Regions from separate parts of the Streptomyces sp. NPDC052043 genome, predicted to be linked through region 2. Evidence: riboswitches for the same ligand, from Rfam matches in the RefSeq annotation. Region 2 holds a riboswitch; the other holds the start of a gene.

Region 1 (8,199 bases), on a different contig from region 2:
CGGTCGTAGGCCGCGCGCTCCGACGGGGACAGGGAGCCGAGGACCTGCTGGGCCCTGGCGAGTTTCTGCTCGACCGTCCGCTTGTGGGCCGCGACCTCCTTGCGGCTCCGGTCCAGTTCGGCGAGGGACCGGGTGGCCTCGGCACGGTCCTGGGAGAGTTCGCGCAACACCCGCCGCAGGTTCTTCAGCTCGCCGGCCTGATGGTCGGTGATCCGGTCGAGCGTGGCGGCCTTGTCGAGGTAGTCGGCCGGGTCGCGGGAGAACAGCAGGGCGATCGACGGGTCGAATCCGGAGCGGTACTGGGCTCCGGCCAGCGAACCCAGCGTCTCCCTGAGGTCGTTGACGCGCTGCTGCCGTCGGGCGATGCGGTCCTGGACGTCGTGCACCCGGGTGCGCAGGAGGTCGGCGCGCTCGCCTGCCTTGTCGAAGGCCTCGGTCGCCTTCTCGGCCTCCTGGTAGAGGCGGTCGATCTCGGACCGGGCGTCGCCGTGCGGCGCGGCGACGGCCGAGGTGGCCGGTACGGCGCCGAGGGCGGCGGCCGCGACGGACAGGACGCAGAACGCGGCGCCCGCGCCCCGGTCGGACCCGGACGGTGCCGGGCGGCGATGAGACCCCACGGGAAGCCGTACTCCCTCCACTGGCGGACACTGACCGCCTCCCGGGTCCGAAGCGCCGAGCGCCCGGTCCGCGGGAAACGCGTCGAGACAGTAGCCGCGCGGACATACGGCGGCCAAAGCCGCCGAGGGGGCACGGAACGCGGCCGCCCCGCCTCTGACGCAGGTCATCGGCGGGGCGCGGGGTCACCGTGAGATGGTGGGATTCGCCCGTTCGGGCGAGTACGAGGGGTGCTCCCGGGGAGGCGTCAGATGCGGACGCCGAACTGGAAGGGCATGTTGCTGATCGCCTCGTAGCGCACGACGGTGCCGGTGCGCGGGGCGTGCAGCACCTGGCCGTTGCCCGCGTAGAGGCCGACGTGGTGCTGGTCGCCGTAGAAGATGACCAGGTCGCCGACCTGGAGCTGGCTCTGCGAGTAGATCCGGGTGCCCGCGTTGGCCTGCGCCTCGGAGGTGCGCGGAATGCTGACACCGGCCTGGGCGTACGCCCAGGAGGTCAGACCCGAGCAGTCGTAGGAGGACGGGCCGGTGGCGCCGTAGACGTAGGGCGAGCCGATCTTGCTCTGGGCGGCGGTGAACGCGGCACCGGCCCGGCCGGAGGCGGGGGCGGAGTTGCTCATCTGCACGCGCTCGGAGGAGGCGCGGCTGGCCCTCGCCTGCTCCTCGGCGAGCGCGGCCTTCTCCGCGGCGGTGAGGCTGTTCAGGAGCCGCTGCGCCTCGGCGAGCTTGCCCTGGACTTCCTTCTTCTTGTTGCCCAGCTCGGTGCGGGTGGCGGCGAGGTCCTTGAGCTTCGCGGAGGCCTCGGACCGCTCCTGGGTGAGCTCGCGCTGCTTGTCCTGGATCTTCTTCAGCGCCTCGACCTGCTGGCCGCTCAACTGGTCGAGCGTGGAGGCCCTGTCGAGGTAGTCGTCCGGGTCGGAGGACAGGAAGAGCTGGAGCGAGGGGTCTATCCCGCCGGTGCGGTACTGGCCGGCGGCCATCGAACCGAGGCCGTCGCGGAGCTTGTTCAGCTCCTGCTGGCCGCGGGCGACGTTGTCCTGGATGGTGGAGATCTCCTTCTGGAGCTTCTCCTGCTTCTCCTTGGCCCCGTTGTACTTCTCGGTGGCCTGCTCCGCCTGCCCGTAGAGCTCGTCGACCTTGGACTTGACTTCGTCCTTGCTCGGCTTCGCGCTCGGGGCGGCATTCGCGGCCTGGGCACTGATGGCTACAGCCGCTGCCGCCGCGGTGGTGAGCACGGTCACGCGCGCACGGCTGGGTTGCTTGGGTCGACGGTGGGACGCCACGGAAGCGAGCTCCTTCTTCTGAGTGATCACCCGCTCGGAGGTTCGAGGCCCGACCCTAGTGACCTCATCGTGATGAATTCAAATCCTGGAGCGGAAAATCCCGTCACTCGCAGCATTCTTTGCCCATAACTCACCAGCAGTGAGGACCACTTGACCCTGCGTCGCGTGACGCTTCCGCTCAATTCGGGAATGCTGCCCGTATATTGCCCTTGAGGCTTACGTCGCCCTACGTCCGGTTTCAGCCGCGTGTGAGCCGCTTCAGCAGCACCGCCGAGGCCACCGGCCGCGCCCCCGCCCTCGCGACCCCGTCGGCGACCTCGCGGTCGGTCGAGGCGACGATCACCGGCCGGCCGGGCGGCTCGGCCCGCACCAGCTGGCGAATCAGCTCGTCCGCCGTGACCCCCGGCTTGGAGAACAGCACCCGCACACCGCGCGGCGGCGCGAGGAGCACCGGCGCGACCAGTTCGGCCCCGTCGAAGACACAGGTGACCTCGGCGCCGGTCTGCGCGGCCAGCTGCGAGAGCTGCCCCAGCAGCCTGAGCCGCTGCTTCTCCAGCGGCATCTGGGGATAGCCGGTCTTGGTGACGTTGTAGCCGTCGACGACCAGGTGCGCCTGCGGCAGCGCGAGCAGCTGGTCGAGGATCGCCGGATCGTGCTCGGACAGCGCGCGGGCGGCGATGTCCTTGGGGGACATCCGGCCCGGCTCGACCGCGTCCACGGTCTGGGCCGGCCACACCGACACCGGCGGCAGCGCCAGCTCCCGGCGCAGCCCCTGAGCCGCGTCGAGAACGGTGTCCAGCAGCAGCCGCACCCGCATGTCCTCCACGCTGCGTCCCTCACGGGCCGCCCTGCGGGCGGCCTCCAGCGCGGCCTCCGCCTCCCCCAGGCGCGCCTTGAGCCGCCGGGTCTCGCTCTCGGCGGCCGACACGTGGGCCTGTCCCTCGGCCCGCACGGCCTCGAGCTCGCCCCGCGCCTTGCGCAGCGCGGCCTCACCGCGCCTGACGTCGCTGTGCGCGGCCCGCAGCTTGCGGTGCAGCGACTCGGTCTCCTTCCGGACGGCGTCCAGCTCGGCCCGCAGCCGCTCGGTGTCGGCCCGGGTCTGCTCGCGGGCCACCGCCAGCTCGGCGCGCAGCCGTTCCAGTTCGGCCCGGCTCTCCTCGTCGGCGCGCTCGGCGTCGGCCCGCTGCGCCTCCTCGCCCGCGGCGGCGACCAGCTTCACCCAGCCCGGCGGGCGCAGCACGTAGGCGGCGGCCGCCACGTCGAGCGGATCCGCGGCCGGAGGCGGTGAGCCGGAGTCGAGGGCGTGCGACAGCTCCGGGTGGGCCTCCTTGAACTTCTCGCCGACGCGGTGGCGGAAGAGCGGATCGGTCTCCAGCGCGGCCGCCATCGCGTTGCCCGCGAACTTCGCCCGGCGGCTGGGCGTGAACCGGGCGTACTGCCGCAGCTGCGCGGGCAGCTCGACGAACGTCAGTGCCCCGAAGGCGTCGGAGACGATCTGGACGACCCGGCGGCGCACCCCGTCGGGCAGCGGACGATCGAGCACCTCGGCGGCGCCGTCGCCCGGCTCCCCGCCTTGTGTCTCCACCATCCGTCACCCCAATGCATCAAAGCCGTGCGGCCCCCGCAGGGGTCACCTGTGCGGGCCCGCTCCGCTCAGGAGCCGGTGCCCGGCCTGTCCACGAGTTCCACCTGGTCCACCGCGTTGCACCAGCGACAACGCACTGACTCGATCGTCTCACTGACCACCTCGCGCTCCTCGACCTGCGGCTCTCCGGCCAGGTCGAGGTGGACGTACTCGACGACCTTCGACGAGCGGGTCACGTCGAAACGGGTGAGGTTGCCACACAGGGTGCAGCGCCACCGCGTCGTGGCGGTCGGCAGGGGAACCGTCATCGTGACTGTTCGCTTCCTTCTGAGTCCGTGTCTCTGTCTGTGTCGGTGTCCGTGAAGCGCCAGCTTCCCTGGGCGTGTGGCACGTAACCCTACGGCCTGGCGGTGACTCGGCGCCGGTCCGTCCACGGCGGCGAGGCGGTCTGTGCGGTTGCGTCCCGGTACGCCATGCTCTGTGCACATGATCGGCAACAGGTACCCGGTAGCTGCCCGGGCGATCAGAGCGGTACGGGCGGTACGGGGCATGCAGGCGCCGGTGACGTGCGCCCTGATCGTCCTGTGCTGCCTCGTCTTCGTGGCCGGCCCCGCGTCGGGCCTCAATCCCTCCTACGGCACCGGGGACGCGCTGCTGCTCGCCCAGCGGGCCTACTTCCAGCGGTGGGGCGTGATCCCCGCCGATCTGTTCACCGGCTCACCCCGGGCCGCCCTCACCCCCGCGACGGCCCTGTTCGTGCACGGCAGCTGGGTGCACCTGCTCGGCAACATGCTCTTCCTCCACGTCTTCGGGGCGATGACCGAGGAGCGCATGGGCCGCGTCCGGTTCGCGCTGTTCTACGTCGGCTGCGGCTATCTGGCCCTGGTGGGCTACGCGGTCGCCAACGCGGGCTCCGGGCAGAGCCTGGTCGGGGCCTCGGGCGCGATCTCGGCGGTCCTCGGCGCGTTTCTCCACCTGTTCCCCAGCGCACGGGTGACCAGTCTCTTCCCGTTCCTGTTCTTCCTGCCCCTGCGTTTTCCCGCGTGGGTCGTGCTGCCCTTCTGGGCGGCCCTGCAGTGGCTGTCCGCCGAACACGCGGCCGACGGACCGCAGGTCGCCTACCTGGCCCACGTGGTGGGCTTCACCCTGGGCTTCGCCTGCGCGTGGGTCTGGTTCGGCCGGAAGACTAGAGTGAGGGCCGCCCCTGCTCCGGCCCCCGAGGGAGAGAACCAGCCGTGATCACCGCGATCGTCCTCATCAAGACCAGCGTGGACCGGATCCCTGAGATCGCCGAGCAGATCGCGTCACTGGACTCGGTCAGCGAGGTCTTCTCCGTCACCGGCACGTACGACCTGATCGCCATGGTCCGGGTGCGGCAGCACGAGGACCTGGCGGAGGTCATCCCGGGGCGGATCAGCAAGATCCCGGGCGTCGAGGGGACGGACACGCACGTGGCCTTCCGCACCTACTCGCAGCACGACCTGGAGGCGGCGTTCGCCATCGGCCTGGACTCCTGACCGGCCCCTGGCTCCGTGGATCCTGGTGGGTCCTGTCGTCACGTTCCCCTGACGACAGGACCCGGCGGGCGGATCACACCGCGGGGACGCAGCGGCCGTCCTCCGTGCGGTACGTCCACTTCGCGCCGTCCCTGACCAGTTCCCGCACCGCCGCCACGAAGCGGTCCACGTGCTCGTCGGGCGTGCCCGCGCCGAAGCTCACGCGGATGGCGTTGAGGGACTTCTCGCCCGGGGCCGCCTCGGGCGCACCGCACTCGCCCTGGCTCTGCGGATCGCCGCCCAGCAGGGTGCGGACCAGGGGGTGGGCGCAGAAGAGGCCGTCGCGGACGCCGATGCCGTACTCGGCGGAGAGGGCGGCGGCGAAGTGGGAGCTGTTCCAGCCCGCCACGACGAAGGAGAGCACCCCGACCCGCGGGGCGTCGTCGCCGAACAGGGAGAGCACCCTGACCTCGGGCACCTCGGCGAGCCCGGCCCGCACCCTGCGGATCAGGTACCGCTCGCGCGCGACGAGGTCGTCGAAGCCGGCCTCGGTCAGCGCCGTGCAGGCCGAGGCGAGGGCGTAGGCGCCGATGACGTTCGGGGAGCCGGCCTCGTGGCGGGCGGCCGACTCGTGCCAGCGCACGTCCACGGACCCGTCCGCGCGCCGCGCCACCGTACGGCTCGCGCCGCCGCCCGCGAGGTACGGCTCGGCCTCGCGCAGCCAGTCGGCGCGGCCGGCCAGGACGCCGGAGCCGAAGGGGGCGTACAGCTTGTGCCCGGAGAAGGCGACCCAGTCGACGTCGAGGTCGCGGACGGACACCGGGTGGTGCGGGGCGAGCTGGGCGGCGTCCAGGACGATCCGGGCGCCGTGCGCGTGGGCGGCGGCGGCCAACTCGCGTACGGGCCACAGCTCGCCGGTGACGTTGGAGGCGCCGGTGACGCACACCAGGGCCGGGCCGTGGGGGGCGCGGTCGGCCAGGGCCCGCTCCAGGGTCGCCACGGCCCGCTCGGGGGTGCGCGGGGCGTCGAGGTAGGTCACCCGCGCGTCCCGCCACGGAAGCAGCGAGGCGTGGTGCTCGGTCTCGAAGACGAAGACCTGGCAGTCCGCGGGCAGCGCGCGGGCGAGCAGGTTGAGGGAGTCGGTGGTGGACCGGGTGAAGACGACCTGGTCCTCCGCACGGCAGTCGAGGAACGCCGCGACGGTCTTCCGGGCGTTCTCGAACAGGTCGGTGGAGAGCTGGGAGAGGTAGCCGGCGCCGCGGTGGACGCTGCCGTAGTACGGCGCGTACGCCGCCACGTCGTCCCAGACCCGCTGGAGGGCCGGCGCGCTGGCCGCGTAGTCGAGCGCCGCGTAGGTGACCTCCCCACCGGTGACGAGCGGCACGGTGACGTCCCGGCCCAGCACGGGCAGCGGCTCCGGGATGTCCTGGCGAACGGACTGGTCGGCGGCAACGGTGGACACGGACATGGGTGAACTCCCGTGGAAGCAGGCGGCATCGCCACGCGAGCGGGTACGGCTCGAGCGTGGAGAAGGGTGAAAGGGGGATGCGGAGGCGGGGCTCTACGCCCTAACGCATTCGCTTGCTCACGGGAGGCTCCCTCGTACGACCAGGACCCCTGGTGACGCGAGGGGTCCGCGCTTGCCGTAGGCCTCGCTGCCTACGGCCTGGTCTTCACCCGGGGCACCCCGCCACGGACGGAGGGTTGCCGGACAGCCGGCCGGGGCCACATGGCTGTCACTCATGACCTGGTTCAGCATCCTGCCACACGCTCTTCCACGCGCAAGGCGCGGTCCGGATCGTGGACCGCGCCCTGCGGCGGGAGGTTCGGGGCTCAGGCGTTGCTGGCGGCCACCCAGCGCTCCAGCGTGCGCTTGGCGGACCCGGAGTCGATCGACTCCGCCGCGCGGTCCATACCGGCCCGGATCTGCTCGGCGAGGGAGCCAGGGCCCGGCCGCAGGGCCACCAGCGCCGCCGCGGAGTTCAGCAGGACGGCGTCCCGTACGGGTCCCTGCTCGCCGTCCAGCAGGCGCCGGGCCACCTCGGCGTTGTACGAGGCGTCCCCGCCGCGCAGCGCCTCCACGGGCACCAGCGCGATGCCGACGTCCCGCGGGTCGAAGCGCTCCTGGGTCACCTTGCCGTCCCGGACGATCCAGACCTGGGAGGTGGCGGTCGTGGTGAGCTCGTCGAGGCCGTCGTCGCCCCGGAAGACCAGGGAGGAGTGGCCGCGCTCGGCGAAGACACCGGCGACGACCGGTGCCATGCGCGGGTCCGCGACGCCCACGGCCTGGGCCCGCACCCTGGCCGGGTTGGTCAGCGGGCCGAGCACGTTGAAGACCGTGCGGATGGCGAGCTGGCCGCGGGCGGCGCCCGCGTGGCGCAGCGCCGGGTGGAACTTGATCGCGAAGCAGAAGGTGATTCCGGCCTCCTGCGCGACCTCGGCCACCCTCCGCGGCGTCAGCTCCAGATTGACGCCGAGCTTCTCCAGCACGTCGGAGGCCCCGGAGGCGGAGGACGCGGCCCGGTTGCCGTGCTTGACGACACTGGCGCCCGTACCGGCCACGACGATCGAGGACATGGTGGAGATGTTCACGGTCTTGGCGCCGTCTCCGCCGGTACCGACGATGTCGACGGTCGCGCCGGGCACCTCGATCACGTTGGCGTGCTCGTACATGGTGCGGACCAGGCCTGTGATCTCCTCGACCGTCTCGCCCTTGGCCCGCAGGGCCACCACGAACCCGGCGATCTGCGCGTCGGTCGCCTCACCGCGCATGATCAGGTCCATCGCCCACGCGGTCTCGTCGGCGGTGAGGTTCCGGCCGTCCAGCAGGCCGTTCAGCAGGGCGGGCCAGGAACGGCCCGCCGCGGTGTTGCCTCCTGCGGGGGTCACAGCGTTCATCTGCCGCTCCTGGGTCGGTGTCCCGTACTGCGGGGACGCGAGTCTCGAACAGGTCCACCCTATCCAGCCCCGGACACAGCGAAGGGCCCCGTCCGGAGATCGGACGGGGCCCTTCGACCGTGGCGTGGCGACGCTCAGCGGTCAGTGATCAGTGGTGGCCGTGGCCGCTCGTGATCTCCTTGTACTCCTCGACGGTCGGCTTCTGGATCTGGTTGTCCTCGCCGTAGTACGCGTTGCTGAGCTTGGCGCGCAGCTTCTGCGTGCCCTTGATCTTGCGCTCGACGCCGTTCTTGTCGACCGTCGGGCCGACCTGGGCCGGCTCG
Region 2 (8,199 bases):
CCGCGACCTGGTCGGCGGAGCCGGCACCGTCGACGATGGTGGTCTCGTCCTTGGTGATGACGACCTTGCGAGCGCGGCCCAGGAGGTCCAGGGACGCGTTCTCCAGCTTGAGGCCGACCTCCTCGGAGATGACCTCGCCGCCCGTGAGGATGGCGATGTCGCCGAGCATGGCCTTGCGGCGGTCGCCGAAGCCCGGGGCCTTGACGGCGACGGACTTGAAGGTGCCGCGGATCTTGTTGACGACCAGGGTCGACAGGGCCTCGCCCTCGACGTCCTCGGCGATGATCAGCAGCGGCTTGCCCGACTGCATGACCTTCTCCAGGAGCGGGAGCAGGTCCTTGACCGAGGAGATCTTGGAGTTGGCGATGAGGATGTACGGGTCCTCGAGCGACGCCTCCATGCGCTCCATGTCGGTCGCGAAGTAGGCGGAGATGTAGCCCTTGTCGAAGCGCATGCCCTCGGTGAGCTCGAGCTCGAGACCGAAGGTCTGCGACTCCTCGACGGTGATGACGCCTTCCTTGCCGACCTTGTCCATGGCCTCGGCGATCAGCTCGCCGATCTGGGTGTCGGCGGCGGAGATGGAGGCGGTGGAGGCGATCTGCTCCTTGGTCTCGACCTCCTTGGCCTGGTCGAGCAGGGCGGCGGAGACGGCCTCGACGGCCTTCTCGATACCGCGCTTCAGGGCCATCGGGTTGGCACCGGCGGCGACGTTGCGCAGGCCTTCCTTGACCAGGGCCTGGGCGAGCACGGTCGCGGTGGTCGTACCGTCACCGGCGACGTCGTCCGTCTTCTTGGCGACTTCCTTGACCAGCTCGGCGCCGATCTTCTCGTACGGGTCCTCGAGCTCGATCTCCTTGGCGATGGAGACACCGTCGTTGGTGATCGTGGGGGCGCCCCACTTCTTCTCGAGGACGACGTTGCGGCCCTTGGGGCCGAGGGTCACCTTGACGGCGTCCGCGAGCTGGTTCATGCCGCGCTCGAGGCCTCGCCGCGCCTCCTCGTCGAACGCGATGATCTTGGCCATGTGAAGTGGTCCCTCCAGGACTGGGGGTGATTCCTTCGGACCGCGCCCGCGCCCGCGACGGACGGCTCGCCGACCAGTGGTTCCTTGCCCCACCCGGCCTGCGGGCCTCACCGACCCGGTCCTTCGTTGTCACTCTCACCTTCAGAGTGCTAACGCCAATGATTAGCACTCGACCCCTTCGAGTGCAAGCGCCTTCGGGGTCGGGCGGGGAGACTCAGCCGGGCGCGAACACGGACATGGCGGGCCGCCGCAGGGGCGCGCGGTGCGCGGACTCGGGCGTGGCGGGCCGTACGCACGCGTGGCCGTGCGGGCGCGTGGCCATGCGGACGTCCGGCGCGCGGGCACGGCGAAGGGCCCGCACCCCGGCAGCGGAGGTGCGGGCCCTTCCGAAGAAGAACGTCGTTGCGGTGGTCGCGCGATTCAGGCCGAGAGGCGGACCATGTCGGCCTGCGGACCCTTCTGACCCTGCGAGATCTCGAACTCGACCCGCTGGCCCTCTTCCAGCGTGCGGTAGCCGTCCATCTGGATCGCGCTGTAGTGGACGAAAACGTCCGCACCACCGTCGACCGCGATGAAGCCGTACCCCTTCTCCGCGTTGAACCACTTGACGGTGCCCTGAGCCATGCCCAACTCCCCTATTACTGGCCCTTGCACAGATCCACACTTCGCGGACCCGGGTCAGACCTCACCCCCCGTGGATCGGGGGCGTGCGCCGGAACGCGTCGACCGCGGCTGAATGTATCTGTCCAACTGCCGTCTGCAACAGGTCAATCGGACGAGAAATCTGGACGCACAGGGTCCGGAATATGGGAAGAATTCACGTGAACTCAGGGCAAGTCGGGCCTCATAAACAAGGCAAATGCCGCAAAAAGCTCGCAGAGTTTGGCTACTTCTTACCGGGTCCGCGGCAGGAATCCATGGCCCCGGATTCCGAGTTCGAGGGCGCGTTCCCCAACTCTACCGCGCTCAATCACACAGAATTGCCCCCTCCGCTTCTCTCACGGAAGGGGCAACTCGGTGAACTCTGCGTGACCGCAATGACCGAAGGTGATGATCAGCCGCCGGCGACCGCCGGGATGATCGAGACGCCCGCGCCGTCCGGGGTGGCCGTCTCGAGCCCCTGCTCGAACCGGACGTCGTCGTCGTTGACGTAGACGTTGACGAAGCGGCGCAGCTTGCCCTGGTCGTCCAGGACCCGTGCGGCGATGCCCGTGTGGTTCTTCTCCAGGTCCGAGATGACGTCGGCCAGGGTCGCGCCCTCGGCGTCCACCTCGGCCCGGCCGCCGGTGTAGGTGCGCAGGATGGTGGGGATGCGAACGGTCACGCTCATGCCAGGCCAGCCTCTCGGAAGGAGTCCAGGGTCGGACGGATCGTCGCGGTCAGGCCGGTACCGGCCACCGCGTCCAGTGTCTTGAGTCCGTCGCCGGTGTTGAGGACGACGGTGGTCTTCGTCGGGTCGAGGACGCCGTTCTCGACCAGCTTCTTCGTCACGCCGACCGTCACCCCGCCCGCGGTCTCGGCGAAGATGCCCTCGGTCCGCGCCAGCAGCCTGATCGCGTCGACGATCTGCTCGTCGGTCACGTCCTCCACCGCGCCGCCGGTGCGGCGCGCGATGTCCAGGACGTACGGGCCGTCGGCCGGGTTGCCGATGGCCAGGGACTTGGCGATCGTGTCCGGCTTCTGCGGGCGCACGACGTCGTGTCCTGCCTTGAAGGCGGTGGACACCGGCGAGCAGCCCTCGGCCTGGGCGCCGAAGATCTTGTACGGCCTGTCCTCGACCAGCCCGAGCTCGATCAGCTCCCGCAGACCCTTGTCGATCTTGGTGAGCTGGGAGCCGGACGCGATCGGCACGACGATCTGGTCCGGCAGCCGCCAGCCGAGCTGCTCGCAGATCTCGTACGCCAGCGTCTTGGAGCCCTCGGCGTAGTACGGCCGCAGGTTGACGTTGACGAAGCCCCAGCCCTCGCCGGCCGGATCGCCGATCAGTTCGGAGCAGAAACGGTTGACGTCGTCGTAGTTGCCCTCGATGCCGACGAGTTCGCCGCCGTAGACCGCGGCCATCACGACCTTGCCCTGCTCCAGGTCGTGCGGGATGAACACGCAGGAGCGCAGTCCGGCGCGGGCGGCCGCGGCGCCGACGGCGCCGGCCAGGTTGCCGGTCGAGGAGCAGGAGAGCGTGGTGTAGCCGAAGGCGCGGGCCGCTTCCAGGGCCTGGGCGACCACGCGGTCCTTGAAGGAGTGCGTCGGGTTGCCGGAGTCGTCCTTCACGTACAGCCCGCCGGTCACCCCCAGTTCGCGGGCGAGGCGGTCGGCCCGGACGAGCTTGGTCCAGCCCGGGTTCAGGTTCGGCTTGCCGGCGACGTCCGCGGGGACGGGCAGGAGCGGCGCGTAGCGCCAGATGTTCGCGGGGCCCGCTTCGATCCTCTTGCGCAGCTCCTCGGCGTCGTGGGCCGAGAAGTCGTAGGCGATCTCCAGCGGGCCGAAACACTCCTCGCAGGCGAAGACCGGGCCCAGCGGGACGCGGTGGCCGCACTCGCGGCAGCTCAACGCCGCGGCGGGGCCGAGATCTACGGTGGAGTCGGTGCTGCTTGCGACGGTCTGCACAGCCATGTGAGGCGAGGCCCTTTCTCCTCATCTTCCTCACGACGCATCTCGCCGTGAGACGGATTTGGCACCTTCCCTAGCCGGGAGCCTCGCGAAGACGATCTGCTGTGCGCGCACAGCGATCGTCACGAGAACCGGCTGGAGGGTTGCCGGGGCTTCATCGGGCCGTGTCCCTCTGCCCCTCTGGATGAGCGGTATGCGGTTGTGACGCGGAGGCGACCCCCGGCATGGGATGGTCGGCCGCGTTGTTCAGACTGTAACGGAAGGCCACAACGGTGGAGAGGTTCGTCCGAAGCGCGAGACGACACCGTGGGACGACCCCGCGGGACGACACCGTGGGACGACACCGTGAGACGACAGTGAGGAGCCGCCGACCGTGCTGGAAGAAGTCGAGCGCTGGCTGGCCAGCCGCTCCTGGTCCGTGGCCGACCGGCCGCTCCACCAGATCCTGGCGGCCAAGCAGCGCACCGGTCAGTCGGTCTCCGTGGTGCTGCCCGCGCTGAACGAGGAGGCGACGGTCGGCGACATCGTCTCGGTGATCCGCCGCGACCTCGTGGAGCGGGTACCGCTCGTCGACGAGATCGTCGTCGTCGACTCGGGCTCCACCGACCGCACCGCCCAGGCGGCCGCCGCCGCGGGCGCCCGGGTGGTGCACCGCGACGAGATCCTGCCCCGCCTGCCGGCCGTGCCGGGCAAGGGCGAGGTCCTGTGGCGCTCCCTGCTCGTCACCCGCGGGGACGTCATCTGCTTCGTCGACGCCGATCTGCGCGAGTTCTCCTCCGACTTCGTCACCGGCATCGTCGGCCCGCTGCTCACCGAACACGACGTCGACCTCGTCAAGGCGATGTACGACCGCCCCTTCACCGTGCCCGGCGGCAACGCCCCCACCTCGGCCGCGGCCGGACAGGGCGGGCGGGTCACCGAGCTGATGGCGCGCCCGCTGCTCAACATGCACTGGCCGCAGCTGGCCGGCTTCGTGCAGCCGCTCGGCGGCGAGTACGCGGCCCGCCGCTCCCTGCTCGAACAGCTGCCCTTCCCGGTCGGCTACGGCGTCGAACTGGGCATGCTGGTCGACGCGCTGCACCTGGTGGGTCTGGACGCGCTCGCCCAGGTCGACGTCGGGGTGCGCAGGCACCGGCACCAGGACGGGCAGGCGCTCGGCCGGATGGCCGCCGCGATCTACCGCACCGCCCAGCTGCGCCTGGCCCGGGGCCACCTCGTGCGCCCCCGGCTCACCCAGTTCGAGCGCGGCGAGAACGGCTTCGAGCCGCGGACGTACCGCGTGGACACCGAGGAGCGTCCGCCGATGGCCGAGATCGCGGAGTACGCGGCCCGGCGGGTGGCGTGAAACACCGGCCTCGCCCGCATTCCGGCGGCTACGGAGCGGAACCGTACGTTTGAGTGTTTCGGGGCCGGGCTAGGTTGAGGCGTATGGCTTCTACGCACGGTGCCGAGGTACTGGTCGCGTCCAACCGCGGCCCGGTTTCGTACAGGGTGCGCGAGGACGGCTCGCTCCACTCCCGGCGCGGAGGCGGGGGGCTGGTGTCCGGGCTCTCCGCGATCGGCCCGGAGGCGGGCGCGGTGTGGGTGTGCGCGGCGCTGAGCGACGCCGACCGGGAGGCGGCGGGCCGCTTCGAGGGCGGGCGCCGGCTGCCGTCGGAGGCGACCGGCGGGCAGCAGGTGCGGATGCTCGACATCGACGCGAAGGTCTTCTCCGACGCCTACAACGGCATCGCCAACTCGGTGCTGTGGTTCGTCCACCACATGCTCTACCAGACACCGTTGGAGCCGGTCTTCGACGCGGAGTTCCGGCGCCGGTGGACGTCCTACGAGGCCTACAACCTGGCCTTCGCCGAGGCGCTGGCTCAGGAGGCCGCCGAAGGGGCGGCCGTGGTGGTCCAGGACTACCACCTGGCGCTCGTGCCGGGGATGCTGCGCGACTTCCGGCCGGATGTGCGCATCGGGCACTTCTCGCACACGCCGTGGGCGCCCACGGACTACTTCCGGATCCTCCCCGACGACATCGCCGAGCAGGTGCTGCGCGGGATGCTGGGCGCGGACCGGCTGGGCTTCCTGACCCAGCGGTGGGCGGACGCGTTCACCGGGTGCTGCGACGCGCTCGTCGGCGGGCTCGGGGGCACTCGGATCGGGGTGCACGGGCTGGGCGCGGACGGGGAGTTCCTGCGGGAGCGGTCGCGCCGGGCCGACGTCGAGGGGCGGATGGCGGCGCTGCGCGAGGAGATCGGCGCCGGTCCGGACGGGAGCCCGCGCCGGACGATCGTGCGGGTGGACCGGACCGAGCTGTCCAAGAACATCGTGCGGGGGCTGTACGCGTACCGGCAGCTGCTGGAGGAGCGCCCACAGTGGCGCGAGCGGGTGGTGCACGTGGCGTTCGCCTACCCCTCGCGGCAGGACCTCGCGGTGTACCGGGAGTACACGGAGCAGGTGCGGCGGGTGGCCGAGGAGATCAACGCGCGGTACGGGACGCCCGGCTGGACCCCGGTCCTGCTGCACGTGGAGGACGACTTCGCGCGGTCGCTCGCGGCGTACCGGATCGCCGACGTGGCGCTGGTCAACCCCATCCGGGACGGGATGAACCTGGTCGCCAAGGAGGTGCCGGTCGTCTCCGACGCGGGGTGCGCCCTGGTGCTGTCGCGGGAGGCGGGGGCGTACGCGGAGCTGGGCGAGGACGCGGTCGTCGTCCATCCGTACGACGTGGTGGGCACGGCCGGGGCGCTGCACCGGGCGCTGAGCATGCCGGGCCCCGAGCGGGCGGAGCGGACGAGGCGGCTGGCCGCCGCCTCGACCGCGCTGCCGCCCGCTCAGTGGTTCCTGGACCAGCTGAAGGCGCTGGGCGGCTGAGCCGACCGAGCGGACGGGCGGACAGGCGGACGAGCGGACTCGCGGACGGGCAGGCGGGCGGACGAGCGGACTCGCGGACGGGCGGACGGACGAGCGGGCGAGCCGACGAGCCGACGAGCTAGGCGAGGTGGTCCGCCAGGTTCCTCAGCAGGGCCACCACCCCGGCCGGGCCGTCCACCACCAGGTCGGCCCGCTCCGACACCGCCATGACCTCCGTGCTGCCGCTGCAGACCAGGACGCCCGGGACTCCGTCCGCGCGGAGTTCGTCGACCGCGGCGAAGGCGGGGAGGTCGCCCAGGTCGTCGCCGGCGTACAGGACCGACGTGGCGCCCAGGTCGCGGGCGCAGTCCAGGAGGGCGACGCCCTTGTCCATGCCCGCGGGGCGCAGTTCGAGGACCATGCGGCCGGGCTCGACGATCAGCCCGTGGCGGGCGGCCAGGTCGGCGAGGGGCTCGCGCAGCGCCTCGAACGCGGCCTGCGGGTCGTCGGCGCGGCGGGTGTGGACGGCGACCGAGCGGCCCTTCTCCTCGATCCAGGTGCCGTGCCAGGCGCCGATCCGGTCGAGCAGGCCGGGCAGTTCGGCGCGGGCCGCGGCGACGCCGGGGGGCGGGGGCGGGGCGGTGAGAGTGCCCGTGGCGGCGTCCCAGCGCTCGGCGCCGTAGTGGCCGAGGACGACCAGGTGTTCCAGGCCGGGCACGCCCGCGAAACCGCCGTGGCGCACCGCGACGCCGGGCGGGCGGCCGGTGACCACCGCGACGGCGGCCACCTTCGGGGCGAGCGCGGAGAGCGCGGGCACGGCGTCCGGGTGGGCGCGGGCCTGGTCGGGGTCGGGGACGATCGGGGCGAGCGTCCCGTCGAAGTCGAGCGCGATCAGCGCGTGCCGGGGCCGCGCGAGGATCGCGGCGAGCCCGTCCCGGCCCGCCCGGGTGAGGGGCGTCGGCAGGGAGGAGACGGGGGCGGTCGAGTCGGTGGCGTGACTGTCCTGGCTTCCCATGGGGCGAACCTATCCCTCGCCGGCCGCGGGCACTCCTCCGTTCCGGACGGGTCTCACCGCTCGGCGCGCCGGGCCTCGCGCACCCGGCGCAGCCGGTTCACGGTGACCGGGTCGTGGGCGAGGGCGCGGGTGTCGTCGAGGAGGGCGTTGAGGAGCTGGTAGTAGCGCACGGGCGACAGGCCGAGCTCCTCCCGTATCGCCCGCTCCTTCGCACCGGGACCGGCGAAGGAACGGCGCTCCAGGGCGAGGAGGCCTCGCTCCCTGTGGCCTAGCTGCTGTTCCCGGTCGTCGTCCATACCAGGCACCTTAGAGGGTCGTCCCCAAGGGCTTCACCGCTCATAGGCGGTCAGGGGTACGTGATTCCGTACTGGACGCCCTTCGTCTCAGGGTTGTAGATCTTCGGACCCGGTCCGCCCTCCGCCCTCACCGTGACGCACACTTGGTACTTCTCTCGGTGCACCAGGTCCTGGCGAACCTCGTATTCCTGCCACTGCGGGTGAGTGTGGGGCGTGGGCCAAGCCTCCTTGGATGGGAACATTTTCCCTTTCTGACTCTGGCTATCGGGGTAGACAACCTCGTTGCCGGAGGCATCCTTCAGCCAGAGGTAGACGTCCACCAGTTGAAAACCTGACGTGGTGCGCCACTCGGCGATCATGTAGAGCCTGTCGCCGTCGACCCGCCCGCAAGAGCGGATCTCCACACCGGACACATCCGC

The links. A riboswitch is a leader RNA that binds a small molecule or an ion and turns the genes downstream of it on or off. The one in region 2 is predicted to bind S-adenosylmethionine.
Region 1: it holds a riboswitch for S-adenosylmethionine, as region 2 does, so the genes downstream of both, ACIHCX_RS02415 (aminotransferase class V-fold PLP-dependent enzyme) here and thrC (threonine synthase) in region 2, are expected to answer to the same signal.

Annotation. Positions count from the first base shown of each region.
Region 1 is NZ_JBIUBT010000001.1:545,765-553,963, reverse strand. Features, by position in the region: gene ACIHCX_RS02445 (NlpC/P60 family protein) at 1-617, opposite strand, end outside; gene ACIHCX_RS02440 (NlpC/P60 family protein) at 863-1,897, opposite strand; gene ACIHCX_RS02435 (NYN domain-containing protein) at 2,136-3,485, opposite strand; gene ACIHCX_RS02430 (hypothetical protein) at 3,551-3,790, opposite strand; gene ACIHCX_RS02425 (rhomboid family intramembrane serine protease) at 3,969-4,721, shown strand; gene ACIHCX_RS02420 (Lrp/AsnC family transcriptional regulator) at 4,718-4,999, shown strand; gene ACIHCX_RS02415 (aminotransferase class V-fold PLP-dependent enzyme) at 5,073-6,446, opposite strand; SAM riboswitch class IV at 6,610-6,726, opposite strand; gene trpD (anthranilate phosphoribosyltransferase) at 6,812-7,876, opposite strand; gene ACIHCX_RS02405 (cytochrome bc complex cytochrome b subunit) at 8,025-8,199, opposite strand, start outside.
Region 2 is NZ_JBIUBT010000015.1:125,924-134,122, reverse strand. Features, by position in the region: gene groL (chaperonin GroEL) at 1-1,024, opposite strand, end outside; gene ACIHCX_RS31470 (cold-shock protein) at 1,445-1,648, opposite strand; gene ACIHCX_RS31465 (MoaD/ThiS family protein) at 2,079-2,354, opposite strand; gene thrC (threonine synthase) at 2,351-3,634, opposite strand; SAM riboswitch class I at 3,653-3,822, opposite strand; gene ACIHCX_RS31455 (glucosyl-3-phosphoglycerate synthase) at 4,005-4,976, shown strand; gene ACIHCX_RS31450 (trehalose-6-phosphate synthase) at 5,060-6,490, shown strand; gene otsB (trehalose-phosphatase) at 6,609-7,484, opposite strand; gene ACIHCX_RS31440 (DUF3263 domain-containing protein) at 7,538-7,780, opposite strand; gene ACIHCX_RS31435 (hypothetical protein) at 7,831-8,199, opposite strand, start outside.